Regions from separate parts of the Luteibacter sp. 329MFSha genome, predicted to be linked through region 3. Evidence: riboswitches for the same ligand, from Rfam matches in the RefSeq annotation. Region 3 holds a riboswitch; each other region holds the start of a gene.
The links. A riboswitch is a leader RNA that binds a small molecule or an ion and turns the genes downstream of it on or off. The one in region 3 is predicted to bind cobalamin.

Region 1 (4,242 bases), on a different contig from region 3:
CGGACATGGATGTGGGGCCTCGGAATTCGAAAAAGGTGCTGCTGGGAGATGGGAGAAGGGAAGTGGGGGCGCTGCGCTCGGCAGTCCGACGGGGCCGGTGGCGCTACATGAGCCTCACCGGAACCCTCGGGCGATCGTCCATGCGCCCCCCATTCCCATCCCCCAGCCCCGGCTTTACTGGCAGGCTTCGCAGTACTCGGGGTTCTCGAGCGAGCAGAACACCGCGGCTTCCGCCTGTTCCTGCGCGTCCTTCGACGGCGCGACGGGTGCCGGCGCGGCGGCCGTGGAACTGACCGTCGTCTTCGCGATACGGGTGGCCGGCCGCGAGCGCAGGTAGTAGGTCGTCTTGATGCCGGCCTTCCACGCGTACATGTACATGGACGACAGCTGCCCGATGTTCGGGTTCTCCATGAACAGGTTCAGCGACTGGCTCTGGTCGATGTATGCGCCGCGCGCGGCGGCCAGGTCGATCAGGGCCTTCTGCGGCAGCTCCCACGTGGTGCGATACACCGCGCGCAGCTCGGCCGGGATCGCGGCGATGCCCTGCACGGAGCCTTCGGCCAGCTTGATCTGGTCGCGGATGTCCGCGGTCCACAGGCCGAGCGTCTTGAGCTCCTCGACGAGGTAGCGGTTGACGACGAGGAAGTCGCCCGACAGCGTCTCGCGCTTGAAGAGGTTGGACACCTGCGGCTCGATGCATTCGTAGCAGCCGGCGATCGAGGCGATCGTCGCGGTCGGCGCGATGGCGATCAGCAGCGAGTTGCGCAGGCCCTTCGCCTTGATGTTCTCGCGTAGCTTCGCCCAGCGGTCGTCCTTTCCGGTCGGCGTCGCGGCCGGCCAGTAGTCGAACTGCAGCTCGCCGTTGGCGGCGCGGCTCTCGTCGAAGCCCGGGTGGGCGCCGTCGCGTTCGGCGATCTCGTTCGACATCGACAGCGCGTGGAAGTAGATCTCTTCCTGGATGCGCGTCGACAGCGCGCGTGCCTCGTCCGAATCGAACGGCAGGCGCAGTTTGAAGAAGACATCCTGCAGGCCCATCACGCCGAGGCCGACCGGGCGCCACTTCAGGTTCGCCGTCTTCGCCGTGGCGATCGGATAGAAGTTCAGGTCGATCACGCGGTTGAGCTGGCGCACGGCGGTGCGCACGGTCGCGGCGAGCTTGTCGAAGTCGAACGCGCCGTCGACCACATGGCGGGCGAGATTCACGGAGCCGAGGTTGCACACCGCGGTCTCGTTCTCGTTGGTCACCTCGAGGATCTCGGTGCACAGGTTCGACAGGTGGATGACGTTCTTCGCCAGCGCCGTCTGGTTGCTGGTGGCGTTCGAGCGGTCCTTGAACGTCATCCAGCCGTTACCCGTCTGCGCGAGCGAGCGCAGCATGCGGGCGTAGAGTTCGCGTGCCTTGATCGACTTGACGGCGAGGCCGTCGGCCTCCGCCTTCTCGTAGGCGGCGTCGAACGCCGGACCCCACGTGTCGACGAAGTGCGGCACGATCTTGGGATCGAACAGCGACCAGTCGCCGTCGGTCTCCACGCGGCGCATGAAGAGATCGGGCACCCAGTTGGCGAGGTTCAGGTTGTGCGTGCGGCGCGCGTCGTCACCGGTGTTCTCGCGCAGCTCGAGGAATTCCTCGATGTCCGCGTGCCACGATTCGAGGTACACGCAGGCGGCGCCCTTGCGCTTGCCGCCCTGGTTCACCGCGGCGACGGAAGCGTCCAGCGTCTTCAGCCACGGCACGAGGCCGTTCGAATGACCGTTGGTGCCCTTGATCAGGGAACCGCGCGAACGGATGCGCGAGTAGGCGAGGCCGATGCCACCGGCGAACTTCGACAGCTGCGCGACGTCGCCGTACTTGGCGTAGATCGACTCCAGCGCGTCCTGCGGCGAATCGAGCAGGAAGCACGACGAGAGCTGCTCGTGCGCGGTGCCGGCGTTGAACAGCGTCGGCGAGCTGGCGAGGTATTCCAGCGACGAGAGCATGCGGTACAGCTCGAGCGTCTCGGCCACGTCGTTCCCGCCGAGCGCGCACGCGATGCGCATGAAGAAGTACTGCGGCGTCTCGATGACGAACCGCTTCGTCGGATGGCGCAGAAGGTAGCGGTCGTAGACCGTGCGCAGGCCGAAGTATTCGAAGCGGCGCGAGGCGGAGGTATCGACGGCGTCGTTGAGCTTGCGCGCGTTCACCTGCACGAAATCGCGGAGGCGCTCGTTGAGGATGCCCAGCTCGAAGCCGGTCGAGATCGACTGCGAGAACGAGTGGATGTCCTGGCCCGACACTTCCTTGTCGACGAAGGCGGCGAGCAGGCGCGCGGCGAGCTGGCCGTACTCCGGCTCCTCGGCGGTGAGCGCCGCCGCGGTGCGGATCGAGAGCTGGTCGAGCTCCTGGGTGGTCGCGCCGTCGTAGAGGCCGCCGATCGTCTTCAGCGCCACGCGCATGGGATCGACCGCGAACAGTCCGTCGGCGCTGCGCGTCACCGCGCGCACGATCTTGTTCACGTCCACGGCTTCCTGGCCGCCGTTGCGCTTGGTCACGCGCATCTGGCCCGGGTTGTGCGGGGGCGTCAGGGTGAAGGCCGGCGGCGCGTCGTTGCGGTAGCCGGCGGCCGGTGCCGTGCTGGCGGCCGTGGTCGAAGTGGTGACGGCGGCGTCGGCCGTCTCGGTGCGCTCGCGCGCGGAGGAATCCATCGTGATCGTCATTGGCGTGCCCCAGGGCCGTGTCCGGACTCCCGTTCCCTCGAACGGGTCTCGACGCGGTTCGGGCCGGGCGGAAAGGGTCGCGACGGAGCGCGCACGAAGGCGCTCCGGTCCGCGACGTGCCTCCCCGCGGAAGCCGTCACCACGAATCGGCGCCGCGCTGGGCACCGACTGTCGGCAGGTCTTCGGACTCGTGGACGAGGGCCTTCGGGCCGACCTAGCCCGTCGCTTCCCAGCCCCCGGAGGGCCAGTGCTGATGACGGGGTCGTTTCCACTTACCGCTGCGGGGCAGTTCCGGATTCGCACCGGATTCCCTTTTAAGTCCGACGGGCAGTCGCGCCTCGCCGGACACCAACGCGACACACGATATAGGCGGACCTGCGGTGGGTCAACACAAGATGTGGGGTCACCTGCTATGTCCCTGATACGCCGCGCCCTGCCGCCCTTCGCACGATGTGAAGGTCGTCTACACAAAGTTGACCGGGGTCCGACGATAAACTGTGAACTTCTTTTTGCGGACCCATAGAGGCCCGATGCCCCCGTCGCTCGCGCTGCAGGACCACAGCCTCATCTCCCGGTCGCTCGATTCGCTTCCTTATGGATTCGTGGCGCTTTCTCCCGCCGGGGACATCCTGTACGCGAACGCGTGGGCCGCCGGCCGGATGCCCGAAGGGGGCTTCCTGTCGATGTGGAACGCCGAGGGGCGCGAACGCGTCGAGGCGGCGCTGGCAGCGCCCGATGAAGACACCGCGCGCGGCTTCCAGATCGCGACGGGGACCGGTGGCCCGTGGCGGGTCGCTTTCGAAGCCTGGAACGATCAGACCCTCGGGCCGGTGGTGCTCGGGACCTTCCAGCCCGCGGGCGCGGTCGATGGTGGCTGGACCCAGGGCGACGGCGACATGGCACTGGGGATCACCCACGGCCAGCTCCGCCAGGCCCAGAAGATGGACGCCATCGGCAAATTGACCGGCGGCGTCGCGCACGACTTCAACAATCTGCTGCAGGTCATCAGCGGCAACCTCCAGCTGCTCGGGGCGGACATCGCCGGCAACGCGCGCGCCGAGCGTCGCGTCGCCAACGCCATGGCCGGCGTCACGCGCGGCACGAAGCTCGCCGCCCAGCTGCTCGCCTTCGGCCGCCGCCAGCCGCTCGCGCCCAAGGTGGTGAACATCGGCCGCTTCGTCCGCGACATGGACGACCTGCTCCGGCGCGCGCTCGGCGAGGCCATCGAGGTGGAAACCGTGGTCGCGGGCGGCCTGTGGAACACGCTCATCGACCCGGGCAACGTGGAGAACGCGCTGCTCAACCTGGCGATCAATGCCCGCGACGCGATGGAAGGGCAGGGCAAGCTCACGATCGAGGCCGGCAACGCGCTGCTGGACGCGACGTACGCGGACGCCCATGGCGATCTGCGTCCGGGCCAGTACGTGATGATCGCGGTCACCGATACGGGCACCGGCATTCCCCCGGAGATCATCGAGCAGGTCTTCGAACCGTTCTTCACGACCAAGCCCGAAGGACGGGGCACGGGCCTGGGCCTGTCCATGGTGT
Region 2 (4,242 bases), 280 kb from region 3:
CTCCGGGCCAGCGGCGTCAGATGCGAGCCCAGCGTCATGCCAAGGCCGACGCAGGCCAGCATGCCGCGCTGCGATTCCGTCATTCGTTACCCCCGAGCCCCGTCCGGGCAATGGTAGCGCACGGTTGCGGAAGCCCGTTGGAGCGCACCTGGGCGCGATGCTTTCCTGGAAGGTGGTCGCGACGCCGATCGCGGCCGGGTCCGCTCCAACGGAGGCGGGTTGGAGCGCACCTGGGCGCGATGCTTTTCTGGAAGGTGGTCGCGACGCCGATCGCGGCCAGGTCCGCTCCAACGGAGGCGGGTTGGAGCGCACCCGGGCGCGATGCTTTTTGTGGAGGTGGTCGCGACGCCGAATCGCGGCCAGGTCCGCTCCAACGGAGGCGGGTTGGAGCGCACCCGGGCGCGATGCTTTTCGTGGGAGGTGGTCGCGACGCCGGATCGCGGCCAGGTCCGCTCCAACGAAGGCCCGTTGGAGCGCACCCGGGCGCGATGCTTTTCGTGGGAGGTGGTCGCGACGCCGGATCGCGGCCAGGTCCGCTCCAACGGAGGCGGGTTGGAGCGCACCTGGGCGCGATGCTTTTCGCGGAAGGTGGTCGCGACGCCGATCGCGGCCAGGTCCGCTCCAACGGAGGCGGGTTGGAGCGCACCCGGGCGCGATCGCAGGATGGGGGTGCGATCACAGCCACACGGCGTTCCAGTACGGATAGTCGTTCACGGACGAGACCAGGCCCGCGCGCAGTGGATTGCCTACGATGTATCTCGCCGCCTTGATCACCGAGTCCTCCGATCGAAGCGCTCTCTCATGGAAGCCGCGCTGCCAGATGGGTCCCCGTCCGACGGCACGCGCTGACGACGCCTTGAACCGGCTCATCAGCGTCGAAAGCGACTGATCCTGGAGTCGCACGAGCCCATGCCAGTGGTCAGGCATCAGGACCCACGCGAGGCACTCCGCGTCGCCCCACGTCGCCGCGTCATGACAGACGCGACTCGCCGCCCGTGCGGATGCGATGCAAGCGAATAGCGGATATCGCCGGTTGACGGCGGTCGTAACCAGGTAGACCTGGCCAGGTAGCGAGGCCCTGCCGAGGCGAAGTCGCGCGGTTCCGGATCGATGGGGCATATCGAACGATGTGCCAATGCGTGTACGGAGTTAAACGGAGGCTTGCCGTCGCTCGCTGAAGGCGCGGCCCGCGTCGTCCAGGTGGTCGTAGCGCCCAATCGCGGCCAGGTCCGCTCCAACGAAGGCGGGTTGGAGCGCACCTGGGCGCGATGCTTTTCGGCGGAGGTGATCGCGACGTCGATCGCGGCCAGGTCCGCTCCAACGGGGCGGTTGCTTTCCGTGGAGGTGGTCGCGACGCCGATCGCGGCCGGGTCCGCTCCAACGGGTTGCCGCGATGGCCGAGTCGGTGGGCGTGCCTGCGAAATGCCACAGCCGGAGCAGGGAATACGCCGTCGCCGCCGCGATCATGGTCCGATCGCCAGGGGGATCACACGCCATGCCACGCACGCCGGGACTCGACACGCTGCGCGCGATCGCCATCGTCTGGGTGATGCTGTTCCACAGCTACCTGGTCGGCGGACTAGGCGATGGTTTCGGGTTCCTGGAGCGTTCCGGATGGATGGGCGTCGACCTGTTCTTCGCGTTGAGCGGCTACCTGATCGGCTCGCAGGTGTTCGTGGCGCTGCGCGATCGGGGGACGATCGACCTCACCGCGTTCTACATGCGTCGGGCGACGCGTATTCTTCCGGCGTTCGTCGTCGTGCTCGCGCTTTACGCATGCTGGCCCGCCTGGCGCGAGACGCCGGGCATGCAGCCGTTGTGGCAGTTCCCGACCTTCACCTTCAACCTGCTCTTCGACAACGGCGACAACTACGCCTTCTCGCATGTCTGGTCGCTTTGCGTGGAGGAGCACTTCTACCTCCTGTTCCCTTTTCTCGCCATCCTCGGCAGCCGCGGATCGTCACCTGCGCGTTTCGTCGTCATGTGCACGGTGGTGATCGTGGGCGGCATGTGCCTGCGGGCATGGCTATGGCAGCACGAGATCGCGCCGCTGCGCGCGACCGGCGCGAACGTCGGCCTGGCGTACCTGCGCTACCTCTACTATCCGACCTGGTCGCGCCTCGACGGCCTGCTCGCGGGCGTGGTGCTGGCGGCGTGCCGCGTCTATCGGCCGGCGACCATGGCCTTTCTGCACGCACGGGAGGGCACCGTGCTGCTCGCCGCGGTTACACTCCTGGCGCTGGCGCTCGTCCTCTTCGATGGTGCGCGGACCGACTTCTGGCCCTGCGTCGTGGGCTATCCGCTGCTGGCGCTCGCTATGGCGCTGTTCGTCGCGGCAGCCAGTGGCGACACCTGGCTGGCGAGACTGCGGGTGCCTGGCACGGCGTGGCTCGCGGCGGCGTCGTATAGCCTCTACCTGAGCCACAAGGGCGTCTTCACGCTCGTGGACTCCGTTCTGGACGGCCATCTGGAAGGCCATCGCTTCGCGCGTTTCGTCCTCTATGCCGTCGCGACGCTCGCCGGCGGCGCGGCGCTGCACTACGCGGTGGAACGCCCTGTGCTGCGCTGGCGTGACCGCCGTCGTCACGCTTCCGCTACAATGCCGCCTCCCAAGGTGATCCATGGCGTCAGCGCCACGGATTGAAACGGGAATCCGGTGACGCGCGTGGCCTTAAGGCCTCGCGCCATTCCGGAGCTGCCCCCGCAACGGTAGGCGAGCAACGAGGTCGGCATCGAAGCCACTGTGTCCGCGAGACATGGGAAGGCGCCGTCCGGCAGGGTTCCATCCCTGCGCTCGCGAGCCCGGAGACCGGCCATGGGTTCACCGGACAGGCGGAGGGCCATGTCGTGGGTGGCTGGCCGTCGGCCGGCAGTCCCGCGTCTTCCTGCGTCCGTCCCTCGCCATTCATGCCGCACGGGTCGGTGCGGTTCGCAGGGAGTCACCCAGTGTCGTTTCGTTCTTCCACCCTCGCGGTCGCCATCGCGTCGGGTCTCGTCGTTCCCGTCGCGGCGTTCGCCGCCGACGCCTCTTCCGACCTCGACGGTGTCGTGGTCACGGCCAGCCGCACCGAGCAGACGCAGAACCAGGTGCTCGCCGCGTCCACCGTGATCGATCGCGCGGAGATCGAACGCCTGCAGCCGCGTTCGCTCGCCGACCTCCTCCGCGCCACGCCGGGCATCTCCATCGCGAACAACGGCGGCCCCGGGAAGTCGACGTCCGTGTTCCTCCGCGGCACGGAATCGGACCACGTGCTCGTGCTCGTCGACGGCGTGAAGATCGGCTCCGCGACCTCCGGCACCGCCGCGTTCCAGGACATTCCCGTCGACCAGATCGAGCGCATCGAGATCGTGCGCGGTCCCTATTCGAGCCTGTACGGCTCCGACGCGCTCGGTGGCGTCATCCAGATCTTCACCCGCCATCCGCAGGGCGCCTTCGCACCGAATGTCTCCGTCGGCGTCGGCAGCTACGACACGCTGCGTGGCGCGGTGGGCTTCGCCGGCCGCGGCACGCAGGGCTGGTATTCGGTGGAGGCGAGCCATGAAAAGACCGACGGCATCAACGCGTGCCGCGGCAAGCCCAGTCCGCGCGGCGCGGGTTGCTACACGTACGAACCGGATCGCGACGGCTACCGCAACAACGCGCTGTCGCTGAAGGGCGGCTGGCGCTTCGACGAACAGTGGGACGCCGACGCGACCGCGACGCGCACCGAGGGTCGCAACCACTACGACGGCACCAGCAGCAACTTCGCGGAGTCGGCGACGCAGGTGCTTGGCGGTCGCGTGAGGTACAAGCCCGCGAAGGACGTGCTCGTGACGGCCAATGTCGGTCGCAGCGAAGACCTGTCCACCGACTACCTGTATGGCGACTATGCCGACACGTTCAACACGCACCGCGACCTCGCCTCGTTGCAGGCCGACATCGGCCGTGTGGGTGGCGCGGCCGGCCTCACGACCCTCGGCTTCGACTGGCAGCGCGACCGCGTCGTGGGCAGCACGGATTACTTCGTGGACGCCCGGCGCAACCATGCCCTGTTCGCGCAGTGGCAGCAGGAGTTCGGCGACAACTCGCTGCAGGCGAGCCTGCGCCGGGACGAGAACAGCCAGTTCGGCGGAAAGACGACGGGCAGCCTGCAATACGGCTACGCGCTCACGAAGTCGCTGCGCGTTACCGGCAGCTACGGCACGGCGTTCAAGGCACCCACGTTCAACGACTTGTACTACCCGGACTACGGCAATCCGGAC
Region 3 (4,242 bases):
GCGGAAGGTCGTGAAGGCCTCGAGCAGCTCCATCCGTGAGCGGCTCGTCTCGATCGAGATCACGTCCGCGTCCATCGCGGCGACCGCCTCGATGATGTCGTTGAACTCCGAGTAGCACATATGGGTGTGGACCTGCGTGCCGTCGCTGACGCCGCCCGCCGTGATGCGGAACGCGTCCACCGCCCAGGCGAGGTAGGCCGACCACGCCGCGCGTCGCAGCGGCAGGCCTTCGCGCAACGCCGGCTCGTCGATCTGCACGATGCCGATGCCCGCCTTTTCCAGGTCGTGCACCTCGTCGCGCAGCGCGAGGGCGATCTGTCGGCAGACCTCGTCGCGCGGCAGGTCGTCGCGCACGAACGACCACTGCAGCATCGTCACCGGTCCCGTGAGCATGCCCTTCATCGGCCGGTCGGTGAGCGACTGGGCGTACGCGGACCACGCCACGGTCATGGGCGCGGGACGCGCGACATCCCCGTAGATGACCGGTGGCTTCACGCAGCGCGAGCCGTAGCTCTGCACCCAGCCCAGCGACGTGAACGCGAAGCCCGCCAGCTGCTCGCCGAAGTATTCGATCATGTCGTTGCGCTCGGGCTCGCCATGCACGAGCACGTCGATGCCGGCCTCCTCCTGGAAGCGCACGGCGCGACGTACTTCGTCGCGCAGCACCTCGGCGTACGACGCGTCGTCGAGCCTGCCGGCGCGGTGCGCGGCGCGGGCGTTGCGCAATTCGGCGGTCTGCGGAAAGGAACCGATCGTCGTCGTCGGCAGGTCGGGCAGGGCGAACCGCTCCCGCTGGACCGCGGCGCGGAAGGCGTACGCCGAACGTCGCTGAGCGAACTGCGGCGTGAGGCCACGGACACGCGCACGCACATCGGCGCGCGCGACGTCCGGCGACGCGAGGCGCCGCGCCACGATCGCCTGCTGCCGCTGGAGGGCTTCGCGCGCGGAAGGTGATCCGACGACGGCGTCGGCGTAACGACGCAACTCGCCGATCTTCTGCCGCGCGAACGACAGCCACGCACCGATGTCGCCCGGCAGCCGCTTCTCTTCCGACGCGTCGATCGGCACGTGCAACAGCGAGCACGATGTCGAAAGCCAGAGACGTTCGTCGCCGAGGCGATCGCGCAGTGCCTCGACGCGGGGCAGGACAGCCTCGGGCGCGCTGAGCCAGATGTTGCGTCCGTCGAGGACGCCGGCGGAAAGCACGGTGTCGCGAGGCAGCGCGTCGATCAACGCATCGACCGACGCGCCACCGCGGACGAGGTCGACATGGATGCCCGCGACCGGCAGCGAGGCGGCGAGGTCGAGGTTGTCGCCGAGGTCGCCGAAATACGTGGCGAGGAGGATGCGTGCGCGCGAACGTTCCGCGATCCGCGCATACGCGTGGCGGTAGGCCTCGCGCGTCGGCTCGTCGAGATCGAGGACGAGCGCGGGCTCGTCGACCTGCACCCAGTCCGCGCCGGCGTCGGCCAGCGCGTGGAGCACGTCGATCCACGCGGGCAGCAGCGCGTCGAGCAGGGCGAGCGGATCGCTGCCGTCGACGGTCTTGGACAGACGAAGGAACGTGACCGGTCCCAGCAGCACCGGGCGCGCCACGTGCCCCGCGGCCATGGCCTCGCGGAATTCGGCGACCACCTTGGCCGGCCGGGCGCGGAACGTCTGTTCCGCGGACAGCTCCGGCACGATGTAGTGGTAGTTGGTGTCGAACCACTTCGTCATCTCGAGCGCGTGCAGGTCGAACGTATCGTCCTGGTGTCCGCGCGCCATGGCGAAGTAGCCCGCCAGCGGATCCTGCTCGTGCAACCGCCGGTAGCGCGGCGGAATGGCGTCGACCGTCACGGCGGCGTCGAGCACGTGGTCGTAGAGCGAGAAATCGTTCACCGACACGCTATCGGCGCCCGCCTTGCAAGCGAGCGACCAGTGCCGCAGGCGCAGTTCGCGCGCCGCGGACTGCAGTTCATCGGCGGAAACTTCGCCCTTCCAGTGGCCTTCGAGCGCGCGCTTCAATTCGCGGCGTCGGCCGATGCGGGGAAATCCGGGGTAGGTGACGTGTGGCATGCATGGATCCTCTTCGGGGAAAAGAGGAGGGAAGGGCGGCCGCCCACGCGCCGCCGTCCACCCGCACGCGATGCGTGCCGGTGGGCCGCGTCATGAGGGATGACCGTCGACCTTCGCCCCCGCGGGCGAACCGGGCGCCCGTCTTTCGACGGCACCCAGGTCGGACGGAACGGACGCGTCCATGACGACGCATGCGCTCCGGCCGGCGGCAGGTCTTCGGGCTCGTGGATGTGACGCCGTGGGGCGTCGCCTCGCCCGTCGCTTCCCGGATCGCCATCGATCCAGTGCCTGTGACGGGTTCGTCTCCACATACCGCTGCGGGGCAGCGCCGGAATCGCACCGGCTTCCCTCTTAGCTTTATCTCTCTATTCGAATATCGAGATAAAGACCGCTGGCAGCCGGCAAGGTAGTCGTCGACGGCCGGCAAGTCAATGCGCGCGCGCCGTGCACGCGGTAGCCGCGAGAATGCCCTGGTCGGCAAAGGAGCGAGGCATGGCGGGACGACACATCGTGATGGCCACGGTCGGGTCGCAGGGCGACCTGTTTCCGTTCCTGGCCGTCGGGCGCGAGCTGGTCGCGCGCGGGCACCGGGTCACGGTCGCCGCGCATGCGATCCACCGGGAGGCCGTCGCGGCGGCGGGACTCGCCTTCCTCCTTGCCAGCGGGATCGCGGAACCCGAGGACAAGGCAGCCTTCGCGGCCCGCGCGTTCCATCCCCTGCGCGGGCCGCGCTTCGTCGTGCGCGATCTCGCCGCGGCGGACGTCGCGGCAAGTTACGCCGCGCTCGCTCCCGTCTGCGCGGAGGCCGATGCGATAGTCACGACGACGCTGGCGTTCGCCGGGCAGATCATCGGCGAGACGGGGCGGCTCGCATGGCTCTCGGCCGTGCTGTCGCCGGCCGTCTTCCTTTCCGCGTGGGACCCGCCTGCGACGGGCTACGCGCGGCTCGACACGTTCCTGCGCGGTTCGCCACGGCGCGGCGGATGGTTGGGCCGCCTCGCGCGCACCGTCACGGCGCCATGGACGCGCCCGGTACGCGATTTCAGGGTGTCGCTGGGACTGCCGCCGGTTTCTCCGTGGGGCGATCCGTTCCATCAGGGACAGCACGCGCGCGACGGTGTCCTCGCGATGTACTCCCCGCTGCTCGGCGAGCCCCCGCCGGATGCGCCCGCGCGAACGCGTATCACAGGGCAGTGCCGTTACGCGCCCGGCGGCGACCGGCTCGCGCCGGAACTCGCCGCGTTCCTCGACGCGGGCGATGCGCCGATCGTCTACACGCTGGGCTCGGCCGCGGTGCACGCCGGGGCGTCGTTCCTGCGGGAAAGCATCGAGGCCTCCGTCGCGCTGCGGCGGCGCGCGGTGTTGTTGACCGGATCGCCCGAGATGCGCGCGCGTCTTCCGGCGGCGTTGCTGGAAGGTGTCCTCGTGCAGGAATACGCGCCGCATGGCGCGCTGTTCGCGCGCGCGGCGGCGGTCGTGCATCACGGTGGCGTGGGCACGACGCAGGAAGCGCTTCGCGCGGGACGCCCGCAACTCGTCGCGCCCCACGGCTTCGACCAGCCGGACAACGCGGCGCGCGTCGAGCGACTCGGCGTCGGGCGTGTGCTGCGCGCATCCCGCTATCGGGCGGATCGCGCGGCGGCATTGCTGCGCGAAGTGCTGGGCGACGATGCGGTGACGCGTCGTGCCGCGGACGCCGCGCGCGTGATCCAGCGCGAGGACGGTGCGCGCATTGCGGCCGATACGATCGAGGCCGCCATGCGGGAGCGCTGAGGGAGGCGTGCCCGCTGCCGCGGGATCGCCGATACGATCGGCTCCCACAGGCTGCCTGCCGAAGGGTGGGAGCCGATCGCATCGGCGACGGGTGCTCGCGTGTCCTCGCAAGATCGTGCACCCGAAGATCGTCGTCCTGCGAACGCGACGCGTACACGCGGGATATACCTGCCATGCTTATCTTTGGACGTTCACCACGCGGCATCGGGCGCGACGCGTACGACCGCGTCGCGCACCGGAGATATGCCATGTCACCCATCATTCGTTCACACCGCCCGCCGCGCATCACGGGCGCCGTGATCGCCGTCATCGGACTCGCGCTCGCGTTCGGCGGCGCGTGGCTCGTCGCACTCGGCGGCAGCTTCTACTACCTGATCGCCGGGCTCGCTGTCGCGGCGACGGGTGTGTCGC
Region 4 (4,242 bases), on a different contig from region 3:
GTTGAAGCGCACCCGCACGAACCCGGCGTTCTCCGAGCTGTTCGAGTACATCTGGTCGACGCCGGGGATCTGCCCCAGATGGCGCTCGAGGGGCGCGATGACCGTCGAGGCCATCGTCTGCGCGTTGGCGCCCGGCATCTGGACGCTGACGAACACCGCCGGCACCTCGATCGACGGCAGGGCCGCCACGCCGAGGAGCATGTATGCGATGGCGCCGGCCAGCGTCAGGCCCGCCGCGAGCAGCGAGGTGCCGATGGGCCGGCGGATGAATGGTGCGAAAAAGTTCACGACACTTCCTGTGATCGCGGGAAGACACCCCGCGCCCGCGAACTTTATGACTTCATGCGCGTTTCGTCGCGTGTGCCTTTAGTGGGGCCCCTGCCGGAAGGCAGGGGTGCCCCGTTCCGGATCGGTCTCAGCGCACCGGCGAATAGCGGACCGTCAGGTAATACGTCCGCCCGAGCTGGTTGTAGTACGACGCGGTCTCATAGCGCTTGTCGGCCACGTTGGCGACCCGACCCTGCACGCTCCACGCCGTGTCCAGGTGCCAGGTCGCGCGCAGGTCGGCCGTCGCGTAGCCGCCGAGACGGCGGGTGTTGGCCGCGTCGTCGTAGCTGTAGCCGGCCGAGTACACCGAACCGCCGACGGTGACGGGACCGAGGTCCTTGTCGAGGTCGGCGCGCGCGATGCGGCGCGGGCGGCGGGCGAGCAGGTTGTCCTTCTGGACGCCGTCGTCGCGGTTCTCCGGCTGCTGGAACGTCAGGTAGCCGCGCACGTGCCAGCCGTCGACATCGGCGCCGACCTGGCCCTCGAGGCCGCGGATGCGCGCCTTGCTCACGTTGATCGGGAGGAAGTTCGCGTCGAAGCCGATCAGGTCGTCCACCGTGGTCTGGTACGCGTTGACCGCCCAGTTCCACACGCCGGGACGGGCGGACAGGCCGATCTCCGCGGTCCGCGACTTCTCCGGCTTCAGGTCGACCGGCGCGCCGTACGGGTAGAACTCGTCGTTGAAGGTCGGCGCATGGAAGGCCGTGCCGTACGAGGCCGTGATCTTCATGCCGTTGTCGAAGCGGAAGCCGTAAGCCGCCGAGCCGGTGGTGTGATTGCCGAACTGCGTGTTGTGGTCGTGGCGCGCCGAGAGCTGGATCTCGTGAGGCCCGAACACGCCCTGGTAGAGGGCGAACACGCCGGTGTTGTTACGGGTGTCCTTGAGGTAATCCGTATCGCTCTTGAGCTTTTCCTGCTGGTAGTCGACGCCGACCGAGAGCGTCTGGTCCTTCGCCAGCGTGAAGTCGTTCTGCCAGGTGGCCTGGTTGCGCTTCGAATACAGATAACCCACGCGCGCCTTGTCGACACCGTAATCGACGAAGTCGAGCGTCTTGTCCGCGCCGTCGAGGTAATTGTCCGCGCGATCCTGGTTCTGGCCGAGGCTCAGCGACATGCGCCAGTCGGCCATCGCATCGAAGGCGAGCTTCGCGCCGGCCACCTGCTGCGAGCGGCGGGTGAAGTTCTGGAAGTCGCCGTCGTATTCGATGTCGCCCTTGCTGCGCAGCCAGCTGCCCGTCAACTCGGTGCCGTCGTCCCAGCGGTAGCCGCCCGAGAGCGCGCCGTTGTACGTGCGGTACGCGTCGTGATCGGGCTCGTCGGTGAAGCAGCCCTGGAACGCCGTGCCCGCGCCGATGCGGCAGGCATTGATGCCCGAGGTGTACTGGCCGCCGAGGCTGGCGTTGTACCAGGCGTGTCGCGTGCCGCCGGAGATCCCGATCTGTCCTGCCGTGTAACCGTGGCTGCCGCCGGTGACGGAGAGCGACGGTGTCGGCGCCTCGCCGGCCTGCCCGTGACGGGTGAATATCTGGATGACGCCGCCGATGGCGTCGGAGCCATAGAGCGACGAACGCGGCCCGCGGACGACCTCGATGCGGTCGATCTGGTCGACGGGCAGCTGCTCGTAGGCGGGCAGGCCCGCACCCACGGTACCGACGCGGACGCCGTCGACGAGCACCAGCGTGTGCGCGGAGTTCGTGCCGCGCATGAACAACGAGGTCTGCTGGCCGATGCCGCCGGTGTTGGCCACGTTGACCCCCGGCAGGCCCGTGAGCAGATCGCGCAGCTCGACCGGCTGCAGGCGCTCGATGTCCTCGCGCGTGATCACGGTGACCGGTGCGAGCACGTCGTCCACCGGCGTCGGCGCGCGGTTGGCGGTCACCACCACGGCATCGAGCTGATCGGGGGTGTCCGCGGCGTGCGCCATGGCGATGGACGACAGCAAGGCCGTCGCGAGCAGGGTCTTCTTCATGGAACCGTCTTCCTCCGCCGCGTGACGCGGCCATACGAAAGGTCGCGCGAGGAGGACGGGCACGAACGGCGAACGGGAAGCGAGACCCGGCGGCTGTCCGGATCCGCCCTCCGCGAATCGACCGAAACAGGAGCGCCCGCCAGGCAAGGGGCGGGTCGCTTCATCGGGCCGGTCTCCGGACTCGCGCGTGCCAGGACTGGCCGGAACCGGTGCCTTCCCGCTTTCGCAGTGGCGCGTGACCGGTTCCACGGGGCCCCTGACCGGGGCCATCCGTCGACGCTTACCGTTGCGGGGGCAGTGCCGGCCTTGCCACGAACGACGTGGCGCACCGGCTTCCCGTTTCATCCCCTGGCCGACGCCAGCGGGACACCCGAACGGCGCGGATGCTACCGCGCAGGGCCCCGAAAGTCACTGCGCCGATCGGTAGGAGCGGACCTGGCCGCGATTCACGTAAACGTTTACCGCACGATGGCAGATAACAAGCAAACCCTTGAAAAAGCGCAATTTGTTGTAATGAGGCTTAACATGCACTTGACCATCGCAAAATGATTCGATTACAACCGTAACAGATTGCCGTAAGGGGGCGATTTATTACGCCACGGGGAGAACGCGTCCCGGCGGCTGGATTTCCCGGGAGGGGAACAGGCTGGCGAGACGTGGTTTACGGCAATCGAGAACAACGTCCGGTCCGCGCTTTGTGACCGGCTTTTCTTGCGGTTTCCTGGGGAGACAAACATGCAACGTTCCGACTATCGCGCCGTAGCGATCCGCCGCTCCGCCCTCTGTTCAGCCCTCGCGCTCTGCTTCGCGAGCGGTGCCGTCCTGGCCCAGTCCAATGCGTCGGGTAATGTCTTCGGTCGCGTCGCGCAGCCGGAAGGTGCCGTCGTGCACCTGCAGAACCTCGATACCGGCCTCACGCGCGACGTCGGCGTCGACGCCGACGGTCGCTATCGCGCCAGCTCGCTTCCGGTCGGCCGCTACCGCGTGTCCGTCGAACGCAATGGCCAGACCGCCGAGACGCGCGACAACGTGCAGGTGAGCTTGGGCGGCGTCGACGTATCGTTCGGTGGCGCGGTCGCCAGCAGTGGCGAAGCCCAGACGCTCGAAGGCGTCCAGGTCACCGGCAACGCACTGCCCGCCATCGACGTCTCGCAGGTCGACTCGCGCACGGTGCTGACGTCCGAGCAGCTGCAGAAGCTGCCGCTCGCCCGCGACGTGACCGCCGCGGCGCTGCTCGCGCCCGGCGTGATCTCCGGCGACAGCCGCTACGGCAACGTCGCTTCGTTCGGTGGTTCGTCGGCATCCGAGAACCAGTACTACATCAACGGCTACGCGGTCACGAACGCGCTGACGGGCCTCGGCTTCACCAGCCTGCCGTACGACGCGATCGACCAGCAGCAGATCTTCACGGGTGGTTACGGCGCCGAATACGGCCGTTCGACCGGCGGCGTGATCAACATCGTGACGAAGCGCGGCGGCAACGAATGGAAGGGCGGCGTCGGCATGTATTTCCAGCCGGCCGGCCTGCGCCAGAGCCCGCGCAACATCTATCGCAAGAACGGCACGCTCTACCAGACGCGTTCCGGCAACAAGAGCACCGATACGCAGTACACCGGCTACATCAGCGGTCCGCTCATCAAGGACAAGCTGTTCCTGTTCGCGGCGGGTGACTTCACCCGTTCGAACAGCAAGTCGACCAGCGTCATCACCGCGCCGCAGAAGACCTACCAGGAGAACAAGGCCACGAAGTGGATGGCCAAGATCGACTGGAACATCACCGACAACCACCTCCTCGAGGTGACGGGTCTCGGCGACAAGACGAACACCGAGCGCAGCATCTACAAGTACGACTACGCGACGGGCCACCGCGCGGCGTACCTCGGTACCGACAACCTCAAGAACTTCGACGCCGGCCCGGGTTCCGCGCCCGGCGGCGACGTCTACAT

Region 1: linked by a shared signal. The riboswitch ahead of BMW54_RS17205 (ribonucleoside-diphosphate reductase subunit alpha) and the one ahead of metE (5-methyltetrahydropteroyltriglutamate--homocysteine S-methyltransferase) in region 3 are both predicted to bind cobalamin.
Region 2: linked by a shared signal. The riboswitch ahead of btuB (TonB-dependent vitamin B12 receptor) and the one ahead of metE (5-methyltetrahydropteroyltriglutamate--homocysteine S-methyltransferase) in region 3 are both predicted to bind cobalamin.
Region 4: linked by a shared signal. The riboswitch ahead of BMW54_RS15650 (TonB-dependent receptor domain-containing protein) and the one ahead of metE (5-methyltetrahydropteroyltriglutamate--homocysteine S-methyltransferase) in region 3 are both predicted to bind cobalamin.

The regions. Positions count from the first base shown of each region.
Region 1 covers NZ_FOJE01000005.1:30,599-34,840, reverse strand. The annotation lists gene BMW54_RS17210 (ribonucleotide-diphosphate reductase subunit beta) at 1-7, opposite strand, end outside; gene BMW54_RS17205 (ribonucleoside-diphosphate reductase subunit alpha) at 175-2,682, opposite strand; cobalamin riboswitch at 2,850-3,062, opposite strand; gene BMW54_RS17200 (response regulator) at 3,225-4,242, shown strand, end outside.
Region 2 covers NZ_FOJE01000002.1:10,300-14,541, forward strand. The annotation lists gene BMW54_RS11335 (SAM-dependent methyltransferase) at 1-83, opposite strand, end outside; gene BMW54_RS11340 (REP-associated tyrosine transposase) at 676-1,119, opposite strand; partial or broken gene BMW54_RS11345 (acyltransferase) at 1,496-2,584, shown strand; cobalamin riboswitch at 2,596-2,833, shown strand; gene btuB (TonB-dependent vitamin B12 receptor) at 2,947-4,242, shown strand, end outside.
Region 3 covers NZ_FOJE01000002.1:286,814-291,055, forward strand. The annotation lists gene metE (5-methyltetrahydropteroyltriglutamate--homocysteine S-methyltransferase) at 1-2,058, opposite strand, end outside; cobalamin riboswitch at 2,248-2,466, opposite strand; gene BMW54_RS12575 (glycosyltransferase) at 2,551-3,831, shown strand; gene BMW54_RS12580 (membrane-bound PQQ-dependent dehydrogenase, glucose/quinate/shikimate family) at 4,080-4,242, shown strand, end outside.
Region 4 covers NZ_FOJE01000004.1:2,340-6,581, reverse strand. The annotation lists gene BMW54_RS15655 (efflux RND transporter permease subunit) at 1-288, opposite strand, end outside; gene BMW54_RS15650 (TonB-dependent receptor domain-containing protein) at 416-2,296, opposite strand; cobalamin riboswitch at 2,445-2,685, opposite strand; gene BMW54_RS15645 (TonB-dependent receptor) at 3,032-4,242, shown strand, end outside.